DNA from 3 places in the Arthrobacter sp. PAMC 25486 genome. Region 2 is predicted to be linked to each of the others. Evidence: riboswitches for the same ligand, from Rfam matches in the RefSeq annotation. Region 2 holds a riboswitch; each other region holds the start of a gene.
What was found. A riboswitch is a leader RNA that binds a small molecule or an ion and turns the genes downstream of it on or off. The one in region 2 is predicted to bind S-adenosylmethionine.

Region 1 (4,259 bases), 1.6 Mb from region 2:
CTCCTCATCACTTGGATCTTCTATGTCTCGTTCAAACGACGCTTTGAATCCGCGCCCGCCGGCGATGGTGCGGAGGCGGACTGTTCGTCAGCGCCTCCTGGGCGGGGCAATAATGCGCAAAGTGCGCGGCGGCAGATGTGACTGCGGCAAAAACGGGTGGCTGGCCTCCCGCGGTCCTGCGGAACTCACACGCCGTTGGCGGGGTCCGGAACCAGGTGTGGTGCAAGGCTGCACCAGGATTCACAAGCGGTTTGCCGCAGATCCAAAAGAAGCAGCAAACCTGTTACCCATTGCAACATTTTAGAGAACATAAGTCAAAATTCGTGAATTGATTAGTACAGCTAATGTTTCGCGCGTTTGTGGCAACTTTTAACTCAAAAAGGCCTGCGCAATCCCTTGATTGCGCAGGCCTTGGCATGGTTTGTGCGGTTTGTTACAGTTCGCTTAGTTGGCCGTTTTCCACGGCCCAGCGAGTGTCCAGACGCACATTTTCCAGCAGTCTGCGGTCGTGGGTGACCAGCAGCAGCGTGCCCTCGTAGCTTTCAAGGGCTTCCTCAAGCTGCTCAATGGCCGGCAGATCAAGGTGGTTGGTGGGCTCATCGAGCACGAGCACGTTGACGCCACGTGCCTGCAGCAGGGCGAGGGATGCGCGGGTGCGTTCGCCGGGGGAAAGCGCGCCCACGGGGCTCGTCACCTGGTCCGCCTTCAGACCAAACTTGGCCAGCAGGGTGCGGACCTCGCCTTGGTTGAGCTCCGGAACCAGGCCCTCAAAGGCGTCGCCCAGCGGTGTGCCCTCCGGGAACTGGCTGCGCGCCTGGTCAATCTCGCCGACGGCGACGTTCGCGCCCAAGGAGGCAACGCCGTCGTCCGGGTCGGTGCGGCCCAGCAGCAGTTTCAACAGCGTGGATTTTCCGGCGCCGTTGGGACCCGTGATGCCGATGCGCTCCCCGGCGTTGACCTGCGCGGACACCGGGCCGAGCGTGAAATCGCCCTGCCGCACCACGGCAGCGTTCAGAGTCGACACCACGGTGCTGGAGCGCGGTGCGGGACCGATGCTGAACTGCAGCGCCCACTCCTTGCGCGGCTCCTCAACCTCGTCCAGGCGGGCAATCCGGGACTCCATCTGGCGCACCTTCTGGGCCTGTTTCTCGGAGGATTCGGAGCTGGCCTTGCGGCGGATCTTGTCGTTGTCCGGGGCCTTCTTCATAGCGTTGCGCACGCCCTGCGAACTCCATTCGCGCTGGACGCGGGCGCGCCCCACCAGGTCTGCCTTCTTGTCGGCGAACTCGTCGTAGGCCTCGCGGGCATGGCGCTTGGCGATGGCCCGCTCCTCGAGGAAGGAGTCGTAGCCGCCGTCGTACACGGCCACCTTGTTCTGCGCCAGGTCCAGCTCCACCACGGAGGTGATGGTGCGGGCCAGGAACTCGCGGTCATGCGAGACCAGGACGACGCCGCCGCGCAACCCCTTCACGAATTCCTCGAGCCGGGCCAGTCCGGCCAGGTCAAGATCGTTGGTGGGTTCGTCCAGCAGCACGACGTCGAACCGGCTCAGCAGGAGCGCGGCCAACGCCACCCGGGCGGCCTGCCCTCCGGACAGTCCGGTCATGGGTGCCTCGGGGCTCAGGTCCAGGCCCAGCTCGGCGAGCGTTGCTGGGATGCGTTCGTCGAGGTCGGCGGCACCACAGGCCAGCCAGTGGTCAAGGGCTGCGGCGTAGCGGTCGTCGTCGGCGGAGTTGCCGGAGCCCAGCGCTTCGGCCGAGCTTTCCATGTCTTCGGTGGCCTGCGTGCAGCCGGTGCGCCGGCCGATGTACGCGGCGATGGACTCGCCCTCGATCCGTTCATGCTCCTGCGGCAGCCAGCCGACGAAGGCATCCTGGGGTGCCGTGCTGACGCTGCCGCCCTGCGGCGTGGCCGCGCCGGCCAGGAGGGACAAAAGTGTTGATTTGCCGGCACCGTTGGCTCCGACCACGCCAATCACGTCGCCCGGTGCGACCGTGAAGGAAAGATTGGTGAACAGGGTGCGGTGTGCGTGGCCTCCGGAAAGGTCCTTTGCCACAAGGGTTGCGCTCATGACTCCATCTTAAGTTGCTTCCGTGTGTGCGCCGGACGGCAGTGGCGTGGGTCTCGTCCCGCCCGGGGCCCCGTCCGGCTGGGAGGAGGGGGCCGTCGTCGTAGTGGAATGTTGCCGCATGTGACGGAGACTTTGAGGCGGCGCGGCGATCCCGGCAGACTGGTGGACAGAATCAAGAGTCCCGACCACTGGCCCTGGCCGGTCGGGCGGCAACCCTCCACACCATAGTGGGGTGCCCCAGGTGAGGATTCGACGCCGTCGGCACCTGCCGGGGCGTAAGTATGGCGGGGTGCACGGCGCCCGCCTTCTTTCGAAGGAGACAACATGACTGAAACCATTCTCATTGACGGCGCCTCTCAGCGCTCGGCCCGTTTGGGCGAAGCCGGTGCGGCGTGGACCAAGCGCATCGGCACCAGGGCCGAGAATGCGAAGCTGACCTATACGGCCGCGGGGGTTGGTGTCGGTTCGGTGGCAACACGGATCAGCGCCGGCAAACACCAGTTCACGGTGGATGAGCCGGCCGCCCTGGCCGGGGATGACACCGCCGCCAGCCCCGTTGAATATGCGCTCGGGGCGCTCATCGCCTGCCAGGTGGTGGTGTACCGGCTGTACGCGGAGCAGCTTGGCATCCAGGTCGACGATATCCAGATCGACGCCGAAGGTGATCTGGACGTGCGCGGGCTGTTCGGCATCGACGAGGCCATCCGCCCCGGATTCAGCGACATCCGGCTGGCCGTGCGCATCTCGGGGCCGGAAACGCAGGAACGCTACGAGGACTTGAGCCGCACGGTTGAGGCGCGTTGCCCGGTGCAGGACCTGTTCAGCAACGCCACGCCCGTCAGCACGGTGGTCACCAAGGCCTGACGGCGGGGCGCCCCGGGATGCCCGGGGCGCCTGGGATGCGCCGACCCGTGAGTTGTGGCGGCTTTGAACCCTCAAAGCCGCCACAACTCACGGGTCGATTTTGTGTGGCCGCCACGTCTCACATCCCAGTTGCAGCGGCGCGAATCACTGCGCCGGCGTGAGCTCCAGCTCTTCGCCGGCCGCGTGGACTCGCAGCTCAGCCTGCAAGCCGGGCTCATCATAGGAACCCGTGAAGATCGGCGTTCCCGGCTCAAACGCCGCGCCCTTGGCGAGAGATCCGGCGTCGACCGCGTCAAAGCCAAGGTGCTCCACGAAGCCGAGCACCAGGGCTCGGGTCTCGTCGTCGTCCGAGGTGACGGCCAGCGCGCGGCGATCAGCAGCACCGGCGGGCCGGGCATCCAGTTCCAGCTCGTGGTAGCCGATGTGGTTCAGCGACTTGGCCAGCCGAGCGCCGGGAACATGCGAGTGCACCATTTCCGAGCTCGACGGCGCATCCTCCAGTTCGGGCATGTCGCCGTTGGTGTCGCGCCAGTAGTTCATGGTGTCCAGGACATGCTTGCCGGCCAGGCCCGCCGGATCCAGCGTGCGGAACTTGTGCAGCGGGACGGAAAGGACCACCAAATCCGCATCGGACATGGCGTCCTCGGCCGTGACCGCGATGGCGCCAGGTGCCATGACGGAGATGATCAGCGAAATATCCTTGGGGTCACCGGAGGCGGCGACCAGCACCCGGTAGCCGGCCTGGAGCGCCTGGCGGGCCACGCCGGTGCCGACCTTTCCGGCGCCGAGGATGCCGATGGTTGTGGTGGCGGGATCGTGCCGGCGGAATGTCTGGATGCTCATGCTGTGGCCTTCTTTGAGGTGCGCAGTTCGGCGTCGACGAGGGGCTTGACTTCGGTGCCGAGGAGTTCAATGGATTTCAGGACGTGCTTTTGCGGCACCGAGGCCAGGTCCATCTGCAGGATGTGGCGGTCGTGGCCCATGTGCTCGTGGGTCAGCAGGATCTTCTCGGCCACCTGTTCCGGGGTGCCGGCGTAGATCCCCCCGTTGGGCGCGGTCTGCATGTTGTAGCTGATGCGGTTCGGCGCCGGGAAGCCGCGTTCGCGGGCAATTCCCTCCATGAGGTGGCGGTAGTACGGGTAAAAGGTGTCTGCCGCACCGCTCTTGGCAACAAGTCCGACGGCGCTGACCCCCACCTTGAGTGCCTCCACGTTGTGCCCGGCTTGTGCAGCCTCGGCCCGGTAGAGCTGGGCGTGGCGGGCGAAGCCGTGGACGGGGCCGCCCAAGAGTGCGTAGATGACGTTGGTGCCAAGGCGGGCGGCCC
Region 2 (4,259 bases):
GGCCGAGCTGCTCGCCAACTATGAGCACCTGGACATGACCGTCATCATCAGCCGCACGGCCGCCGACGGCGCATCAGGCATCGACGCCCGCAGCGACGACGGAGATTCCGCCCTGCTGGCCGGTGGCGCCGTCGAGCAGTTGCACGGCTACCTCGACGGCAAGGTCTCCGTCCTGGTGGGCCACTCCGGCGTGGGCAAGTCCACCATGGTAAACGCCTTGACCGGCTCGCAGCGCGCCACCGGCGGCGTCAATGCCGTCACCGGCCGCGGCCGCCACACCTCCTCCTCGGCGCTGGCGCTGCAATTGCAGGATGGGGCGCCCGGCTCGTGGATCATCGACACCCCCGGCATCCGTTCCTTCGGCCTGGCCCATGTGGATGCGGACCGGATTTTGCAGGCCTTCCCCGATCTGCAGCCCGGCACCGAGAACTGCGAACGCGGCTGCAAGCATGACAGTGCCGCCGTCAACTGCGGCCTGGACCCTTACGTTGCCGCCGGGAACGCGGGCGACGCCGGACCCGCCCGCCTTGCGTCGTTGCGCCGCCTCCTCGGTACCAGCGACCGGACGGAAGGACGCGCCGCGGAGAAGGAACTCGGCGCAACGTCCTGAGAGCCGCGTTCCCACACACAGGCCTCCAGCTGTCCCAAGCTGCCCAGGACCCACGCCCGGTGTGCCGCACAACAGTGTTCTGCGGCACACTCACCGTGAGTTCTGCGCAGCTTGGAACGCTTGGCCCACCCGCCCGCGGCGCACTTGGCTTCTGCCCACCATTTGCAGTCAAAGGTGCCAGGGCCTCTGCCCGTGAACGTATACGCACCACTCAACTCCGGTTGTGCGTATAGGCACTCATCCGCACCACTCACACCGAGTTGTGCGGATGAGTTTTGACGTGTGAACGCATACGCGCCACTGCACCCCAGTCGTGCGCCTAAGATCACGGGCTGTGCCCTGGCCAGTGTTTGCGCGAAATCACGATAGCGTGAGGCATATGACGATCCAACCCCAGACGTACAACGACGATCTCCGCCTGGCCCATGTCCTGGCTGACAGCGTGGACTCCCTGACCATGTCCCGCTTCAAGGCCCTTGACCTGGCAGTTGAAACCAAGCCCGACCTGACACCTGTCACGGATGCCGACAAGGCCGCCGAGGAGTCCATCCGCAGCCAGCTCGCCCGGGTCCGCCCGCGCGATGCAGTGCTGGGCGAGGAGTTCGGCAGCAGCGGGCACGGTTCACGGCGCTGGGTCATCGACCCCATCGACGGCACGAAGAACTTTGTCCGCGGCGTCCCCGTCTGGGCCACCCTCATCTCCCTCGTTGACGACGGCGTTCCGGTCGTCGGACTGGTCAGCGCCCCCGCACTGGGCAAACGTTGGTGGGCCGCAACCGGCACCGGCGCGTACATGGGCAAGTCGCTCGCCGCTGCCACCCGCATCCGCGTCTCCAACGTGGCCGAGCTCAAGGACGCCTCACTGTCTTACTCCTCGCTGACCGGCTGGAAGGAACGCGGCAACCGCGACGAGTTCATCTCGCTCACGGACGACGTCTGGCGCACCCGCGCGTACGGCGACTTCTGGTCGTACTGCATGGTCGCCGAGGGCAGCGTGGACATCGCCTGCGAGCCCGAACTCAACCTCTACGACATGGCCGCCCTGGTCCCGATCGTGCAGGAAGCCGGCGGGCGCTTCACCTCACTCGAGGGCGCCGACGGCCCGTATGGCGGCAACGCCCTGGCCACCAACTCCATCCTGCACACCGAGGTTTTGCAGCGCCTGAACCCCACCTGGGATGATCTGCTGGGCTGATCACCACGCCTGACGAAGTGCCTGTGGCGACCCAGAAGCACAGGTGGGTTAAGAACGACGGCGGCCTCCCGCCGTCGTTCTTTTTCGTTGCCTTGCGCTGGGGCCCGGAAGGGTGACGAAACGCTTCGTAACAAATGCGAAAGCGGGGAACTTGGGCTAATCTCTTGTGCATAGGTCACGAGTGCCAGCGCTAAACCCCGGTTTGCTGGCCGGCAACCCTCCTTTCGCGGCGGGGTGCCCCGGGTGACGACCTGGCCAGACCTGTTCGGTCTTGGCAAGCGCGGACTCCTTGGCAGCCAAAGGGTCCTTCGTCGAAGGAATTTCTCATGAGCCATGCCCTGCTGGAATCTGCACCCCTTGAAACCCTTTCCCTGATCGCCAAACCGCTGCTGCCCGTGGTGGGCCAGGATCTGGCTGCGCCGCTGATTCAGGGTGGGCATGTGCGGTACGCCAACCTTGATTATGCGGCATCTGCCCCGGCCGTTGCAGAGGTTGCGGCACATCTGAACGAGGTCCTGCCCTACTACGCCAGCGTGCACCGCGGGGCCGGATACGCCTCGCAGGTCAGCACCTCGGTGTATGAGAATGCCCGCCGGATTGTGGCCGATTTTGTGGGCGCCCGCGCCGACGACACCGTCATCTTCACGCGCAACACCACCGACTCCCTGAATCTGCTGGCCGGCTGCGTCGAGTCCATCCTGAAGCAGCGCGGCTTCACCGAGGGCCGCTCCAACGCCCACGGCGAGGTGCTGTACCTGGACATCGAACACCACGCCAACCTGCTGCCGTGGCAGGCGCTGCCGCACCGTTCGGTGGTTGCGGCGGACTCCATCGCCGCCACATTGTCCCGCGTGGAGACCCAGCTGCGCGCCGGAAACATCGTGCTGCTGGCCGTCACCGGCGCCTCAAATGTCACAGGCGAGGTGCTGCCCGTGGCCGAGCTTGCCGCCCTGGCCCACCAGTTCGGCGCCCGCATTGTGGTGGACGCCGCCCAGCTGGCCCCGCACCGCCGCATCGATTTGGCCGCCAGCGGCATCGACTACCTGGCGTTCTCCGGACACAAGCTCTACGCACCCTTCGGCGCGGGCGTCCTCGTGGGCCGCGCAGACTGGCTCGACGCCGGCGCCCCACACCTGGCCGGCGGCGGCGCCGTGAAGGAAGTCCGCCTCGAATCCACCAGCTGGACCGATGGCCCTGCCCGCCACGAGGCCGGCTCCCCCAACGTTCTGGGCGCCGCAACCCTGGCCAGGGCCGCCTCCGTGCTGGCCGCGCTGGACGCCGACGACTGGCACAACCACGAACAGCTCCTGCGCGCCCACCTCGTCGACGGGCTCAACAAGCTCGACGGCGTCACCGTCCACTCGCTGTTCAGCGATGCGTCAGTCTACCCGGGTTGCGGCAGCATCGGCGTCGTGAATTTCTCGGTCACCGGGTACGACGCCGGATTGGCCGCCGCATACCTCTCCGCCGAACACGGCGTGGGCGTGCGCGACGGAAAATTCTGTGCCCACCCGCTGCTAAACCGCCTGGGCCTGCCCGCCGGTTCGCTGCGCGCCAGCTTCGGCGTGGGATCCCGGCTCGAGGACGCCCAGCGCCTGATCGACGGCATCGCGGCACTGTTGGGTGGCGGACTCGGCTGGGACTATGTGGTTGACGCCGGCCGCTGGGTTCCCGCCAACGACAACCGTAGCTACCCCCACTGGGCGCCGAACACGCCGGGCACGGCCGGCGCCGCCCCCTGCACCACCAGCGACTGACCCACCCCCTCCCCTTCAGACGCTCGCTCACATACGGGGCACTTTTCCCCAACGCTCGCTCACCTACGGGGCGTTTCCTCCCGTTTCTTCCCGACGCGGTATCACCAGGTGATACCGCGCTCTCAAGAACCCGAGCAAAGCTGCAGTTGAATGAGCGAGCGTCGGGCGAAAAAGCCCCTTATGTGAGCGAGGGTCCTTGGAAACCGCCCCATATGTGAGCGAGGGTTAGGTAGACGGTAAAGTTGAGCGGCAGCAACCGGCAGCAAGCGGCACAACTTTTCAGGAGCACACATGGCGGGCATTGGCGGACCGGTCTTCGACGCGGAACGGCGCAGGCACATGGCTGCCGCATTCCTTGAGGGCGGGGACCACTATCACAAGGTCCGCCCCGGGTATCCCCAAGACTCCCTTGACTGGCTGCTGCAATCTGCCGGCGACAGTCAGGCCCTGCCGGTCCGCGATGCCCTGGACATTGGTGCTGGCACCGGCAAATACACGCAGTTGCTGGCGCGGCACGGCTGGAACATCACCGCAGTCGACCCCTCCGCGGACATGCTCGCCCAACTTTCAGCGGACCTCCCCCAGGCCACCACCCTCGAAGGCACCGCCGAGCACCTCGAGCTGCCTGGTGAATCCGCCGACTTAGCGGTCGTGGCCCAGGCCTGGCATTGGTGCGATCCCATCGCGGCCAGCACCG
Region 3 (4,259 bases), 1.5 Mb from region 2:
CGGATAAGATCCACCCCATGCCGTTCCCCGGCCTGAACATCGACAACCTGCCGTTTTTCGCCGTCATCGCCTCTTGCGCCGAGGGCACCACGCTCATCCACGACTGGGTGTACGAGAACCGCGCCATCTATCTGACCGAGCTGAACCGTCTCGGCGCCGGCGTCCGCCTGCTGGACCCGCACCGCATCGACATCACCGGGCCCACCGCGTGGCGTGCCGCCGAAATCGGCTGCCCTCCCGCACTGCGCCCGGCCGCCTGCATCCTGCTGGCCATGCTCGCCGCCAAGGGCACGTCCGAACTGCGCAACATCTACGTGATCGAGCGCGGCTACGAGGACCTGGCCGAGCGCCTGAACACCGTCGGCGCCGAGATCGAGTACTTTCAGGACTAACCGTGTCCAAGAGAAATAAGGGCAACGCCGACCGCCGCGCGGCAGGTTCAGAGCTACTTGACTCAGGGTACTTTCGCCAGCGCATGGCCCTTGCCCTGCTGGTCCCACTGTCAATTGCCCTTTCCGTCCTGTACTTGGCGTCAGGCACGTTCGCCGTGGACTGGCTCATCGACAATGTCGCAGCCATGCAGTGGCTGGACGGCTGGTTTGGGCTTGCCGCGGGGGATCTGGTCGCCAGTCTGGTGCTTTATATCCCTGTGGTCAGCTACCTGTCCCTTGCCGGAATTGTGCTGAACCTCGCCATGGGCCGTGTCTACCTGCGTGGCGGCGGCACCAAAGGCTACAACGCCCGGGAAAAGCTTGTGATCGTGGCGGTGTTCATGACGCTCATAAGTGTTCTTTGGGCGTGGATCAGCTGGGACGAGCGCAATGCGGCCTCATTTGCGGCGCTGGTTGCCAACGTCCTGCTGCTGCTGTTGTCAGCGGTTCCACCAGGCCTCGCCCTGGCCGGACGTACCCCGGGTAAACACTTCAAGGACCGGCAGATGTTCGCCGTCATTGCGGTGCTGACAGTGTCCTGGGCAGCGGGAATCTTCTGGGGCCTGGCCTAGCAATCAACTTACGTGCAAGGCTCAGAAGCAGTCCTGCGCATAAACGACTATGCGCAGGACTGGAGGCCAGTTATGCGCGTAAGTTCAGGCCGGTGGATGAAATCGCCGCCAGCGCCGCCGTCAGATCCTTCTTCAGGTCATCCACGTCCTCGAGCCCCACGGACAGACGCAGGAAACCGTCCGACAGCCCGATCGCGGCGCGGCCCTCCGGCCCCATGGCGCGGTGCGTGGTGGTGGCAGGGTGGGTGATCAACGACTTCGCATCGCCTAAATTATTGGAGATGTCGATGATGGCCAAGGCGTTCAGCAGCGCAAACGCTGCCTCCTTGCGGGTTCCGGAGGCGGGCTCGGCCAGCTCAAACGTCAGCACCGTACCGCCGGCCTTCATCTGCTTCTTCGCCAGCTCGTACTGCGGGTGCGACGGCAAATGCGGGTACAGCACGCGCGTCACCTGCGGCTGCGCCTCTAGAAATTCGCCCAGCGCCAGGGCGTTCCGGCAGGAGTGGGAAACGCGCAGGTTCATGGTCTCCAGGCCTTTCGTCAGCACCCAGGCGTTGAACGCGGACAAAGCCGGTCCGGTATGGCGCATCAGGTTCTTCACAGGCCCGTCGATGAACTCCTTCGTGCCCAGGATCGCACCGCCCAACACGCGGCCCTGCCCGTCAATGTGCTTGGTGCCCGAGTACACCACGATGTCCGCGCCAAAGTCGCCGCAACGCTGCAGCAGGGGAGTGGCGAACACGTTGTCGGCCACCACCTTGGCACCCGCGGCATGGGCGAGGTCGCACACGGCCTGGACATCAATGATTTCCTGCATCGGGTTCGACGGCGACTCAAAGAACACGGCCGTGGTCGGCACGGACAAGGCCGTCCGCCACTGCTCCAAATCCGACCCGTCCACGAACACGGTCTCCACGCCCCACCGCGGCAGCAGTTCGTTCAGGATGACAAAGCAGGAGCCGAACAGTGACCGTGAAGCCACCACCCTGTCGCCCGCCGCCAACAATGCGCCCAAGGCGGTGAACACGGCGGACATGCCGGACGCCGTCGCAAAGCAGGCCTCCTTGCCCTCCAAAAGACGCAGCCGTTCCTGAAACGTGGCCACGGACGGATTGCCGTAGCGCGAGTATACGAACCGGTCCACCTCGCCGGTGAATGCCTGCTCGGCATGCTCTGCGGACTCGTACACAAACCCGGAGTTCAGGAAAAGTGCCTCGGACGTCTCCTGGAAATTGCTGCGGTCAAGCCCGCCGCGCACGGCCTGGGTGTCCTGCGCCCATGTGGCTGCGTGCTCGTTAAAGTTGCTCAATTGTGGTTCCCTGGCTTTCGCTGGTGGTGCTGATCAAGTACGACGGCGGCACCCGTGCCGGGCTGTTGGCGCCGGTTGGGCTGTGGGCCGTTGGGCGGCTTCGCTGCTGGCGGCTGCCCCGGCACTTACACATTGGGCAACCCGGCTTTAGCGCCAGGGCAGCTTGCGGTTCTTCCAACCGTTGACCACCCGGTCGCCGTAACGGTCGGGTTCGCCCTCAAAGCCCTCGAGGATGTTGTACGCCGTATATCCGGCAGCCGTTGCAGCCTCGGCGGCGGCGATGGAGCGGGCACCGGAACGGCACAGCACCACCAACTCCTTGTCGGCGGGAACCACCGCCTGCAGTTGGGCCAGGAACTCGGGGTTGTTGCTGCCGTTGCCGAGGTTCCACTGGACTAAGACAGGCTCGGTGTTCAGTGCGGAGGCATCCGGGACACCGATGTGCTGCCATTCACCCTCGGTGCGCACGTCCACCAGGACTGCCCCGGCCGCCACGCGCTCCCAAGCCGTAGCCGGTGCCAAGTCACCTGCGTAGCTCATGCGATACCCTCGCCGTCAAACTCAAGGTCGGCGTCGAGGTCGTCGACTGCGGTGGCGACGGCGGCGTCGCTCGTGGCCACAGCCCTCGGGAGAATCACTGCCTGGGCGCAAATGACCTGGCCGCCGTTGGATGTCACGGCCGGTCCGCCGTGCAGTACGTAACCTTCCGCAAGGGCGGTTGAAATGCGCTCACAAAAGGAGCGGTCGTCGGGGCCGGTGATGAGCCGGTAGGCCAGGGGGGATTCGTCCGCGGACATGCTTCTCCTCATTGCAAGTGGCGCCAGAATGCAAGCGGGAGCTGGTGGCGGTGCATACGAGCCGGAACTGGCCTGGCACCGCAGAGGGTTCACGCTTGCAAACGTCAGCCGTGGTAGCTGGGTTTGCCAAGTATTCACCTGAGGCACCCCGCCGGAAAGAGGGTTGCCGGCCAGCAAGTCAGGGCTTGGCGCTGGCACTCATTACTTACCTTGAAAAATAACACATGCCCTGCTGGCGGGCGCCAACGGCTGCCGAGTATGGCGCAACATGACGCGGCCAGTCCTGTGCGGTCAGCCGGCCGGGTCCTGCACCGGGGGGAGAAACGCCCCTTGCGCCTATCGGCCCGGCGTGCAGGGATAGGCGTCCCCGCGGCAGAAGTAGGACTGGCCGTTGTGCATTTCAATGCCTTGGAAAAGTTGGGGGACCGTGACCAGTTGGTAGCCGGCGGCATGCAGGTCATCTATCAGCTGTGCCTGCCCGTCCACGGTGGTCCTGTGGATGTCGTGCTGCAGGATGATCGATCCGGGGTGGATAAGCTCCATGACCTTGGGAATGAAAATTTCCTTGTTGCGGGACAGCCAATCCTGGGAATCCACGGACCAGTTGACCACAGGCATCCCTATGGACCCTGCGATGCGCGCAGTCATGTCGCCGTAGGGTGGCCGCAGGTATCGAGGTGTTGCGCCGGAGGCCCCCGCGATCATGTCCGTGGCGCCCTGCACCTCGCCCAGTGCGGCGTTGAGGGACAGCTTGCTCAGATAGGGGTGGTTCACTGTGTGGTTGGCAATGACGTGGCCGGCTGCTGCGGTGGCGGCGGCGATCTCCGGGTAGCTGGCGGCGTAGCTGCCCTGCTCAAAGAACGTGGCGTACACGGATCGGTCCGCCAGGATCTTCAACAGGCGGGTTGTTTGATCGTTGGGTCCGTCGTCGTACGTCAATGCGGCGCACGGAACCAGGTCGCAGTTGATGTGTTCCTGGCCGGACGCCGCCGGTGGGGGAGCGGTGAAGGCAGTCGTGGCCTCGGCCAGTTGCCGCAGTTGTCGGCCCAAGTCCGAGAGCAAGGGGGAGGCGGCCTCTGCGGTGATGTGGACGTTGACCGATTCTGGCAGTGCAATTCCGGTGACCGGGTCCGCCTGGACAGGCACCACC

Region 1: linked by a shared signal. The riboswitch ahead of art_RS14790 (OsmC family protein) and the one ahead of art_RS07320 (aminotransferase class V-fold PLP-dependent enzyme) in region 2 are both predicted to bind S-adenosylmethionine.
Region 3: linked by a shared signal. The riboswitch ahead of art_RS14070 (DUF1737 domain-containing protein) and the one ahead of art_RS07320 (aminotransferase class V-fold PLP-dependent enzyme) in region 2 are both predicted to bind S-adenosylmethionine.

What each region holds. Positions count from the first base shown of each region.
Region 1 is NZ_CP007595.1:3,236,244-3,240,502, forward strand. Features, by position in the region: gene art_RS14785 (ABC-F family ATP-binding cassette domain-containing protein) at 434-2,071, opposite strand; SAM riboswitch class IV at 2,242-2,359, shown strand; gene art_RS14790 (OsmC family protein) at 2,396-2,935, shown strand; gene art_RS14795 (NADPH-dependent F420 reductase) at 3,080-3,778, opposite strand; gene art_RS14800 (LLM class flavin-dependent oxidoreductase) at 3,775-4,259, opposite strand, start outside.
Region 2 is NZ_CP007595.1:1,608,582-1,612,840, forward strand. Features, by position in the region: gene rsgA (ribosome small subunit-dependent GTPase A) at 1-610, shown strand, start outside; gene hisN (histidinol-phosphatase) at 990-1,805, shown strand; SAM riboswitch class IV at 1,979-2,092, shown strand; gene art_RS07320 (aminotransferase class V-fold PLP-dependent enzyme) at 2,132-3,562, shown strand; gene art_RS07325 (class I SAM-dependent methyltransferase) at 3,854-4,259, shown strand, end outside.
Region 3 is NZ_CP007595.1:3,068,730-3,072,988, forward strand. Features, by position in the region: gene art_RS14050 (UDP-N-acetylglucosamine 1-carboxyvinyltransferase) at 1-392, shown strand, start outside; gene art_RS14055 (hypothetical protein) at 395-1,003, shown strand; gene art_RS14060 (O-succinylhomoserine sulfhydrylase) at 1,074-2,312, opposite strand; gene art_RS14065 (rhodanese-like domain-containing protein) at 2,460-2,852, opposite strand; gene art_RS14070 (DUF1737 domain-containing protein) at 2,849-3,109, opposite strand; SAM riboswitch class IV at 3,196-3,315, opposite strand; gene art_RS14075 (polysaccharide deacetylase family protein) at 3,446-4,259, opposite strand, start outside.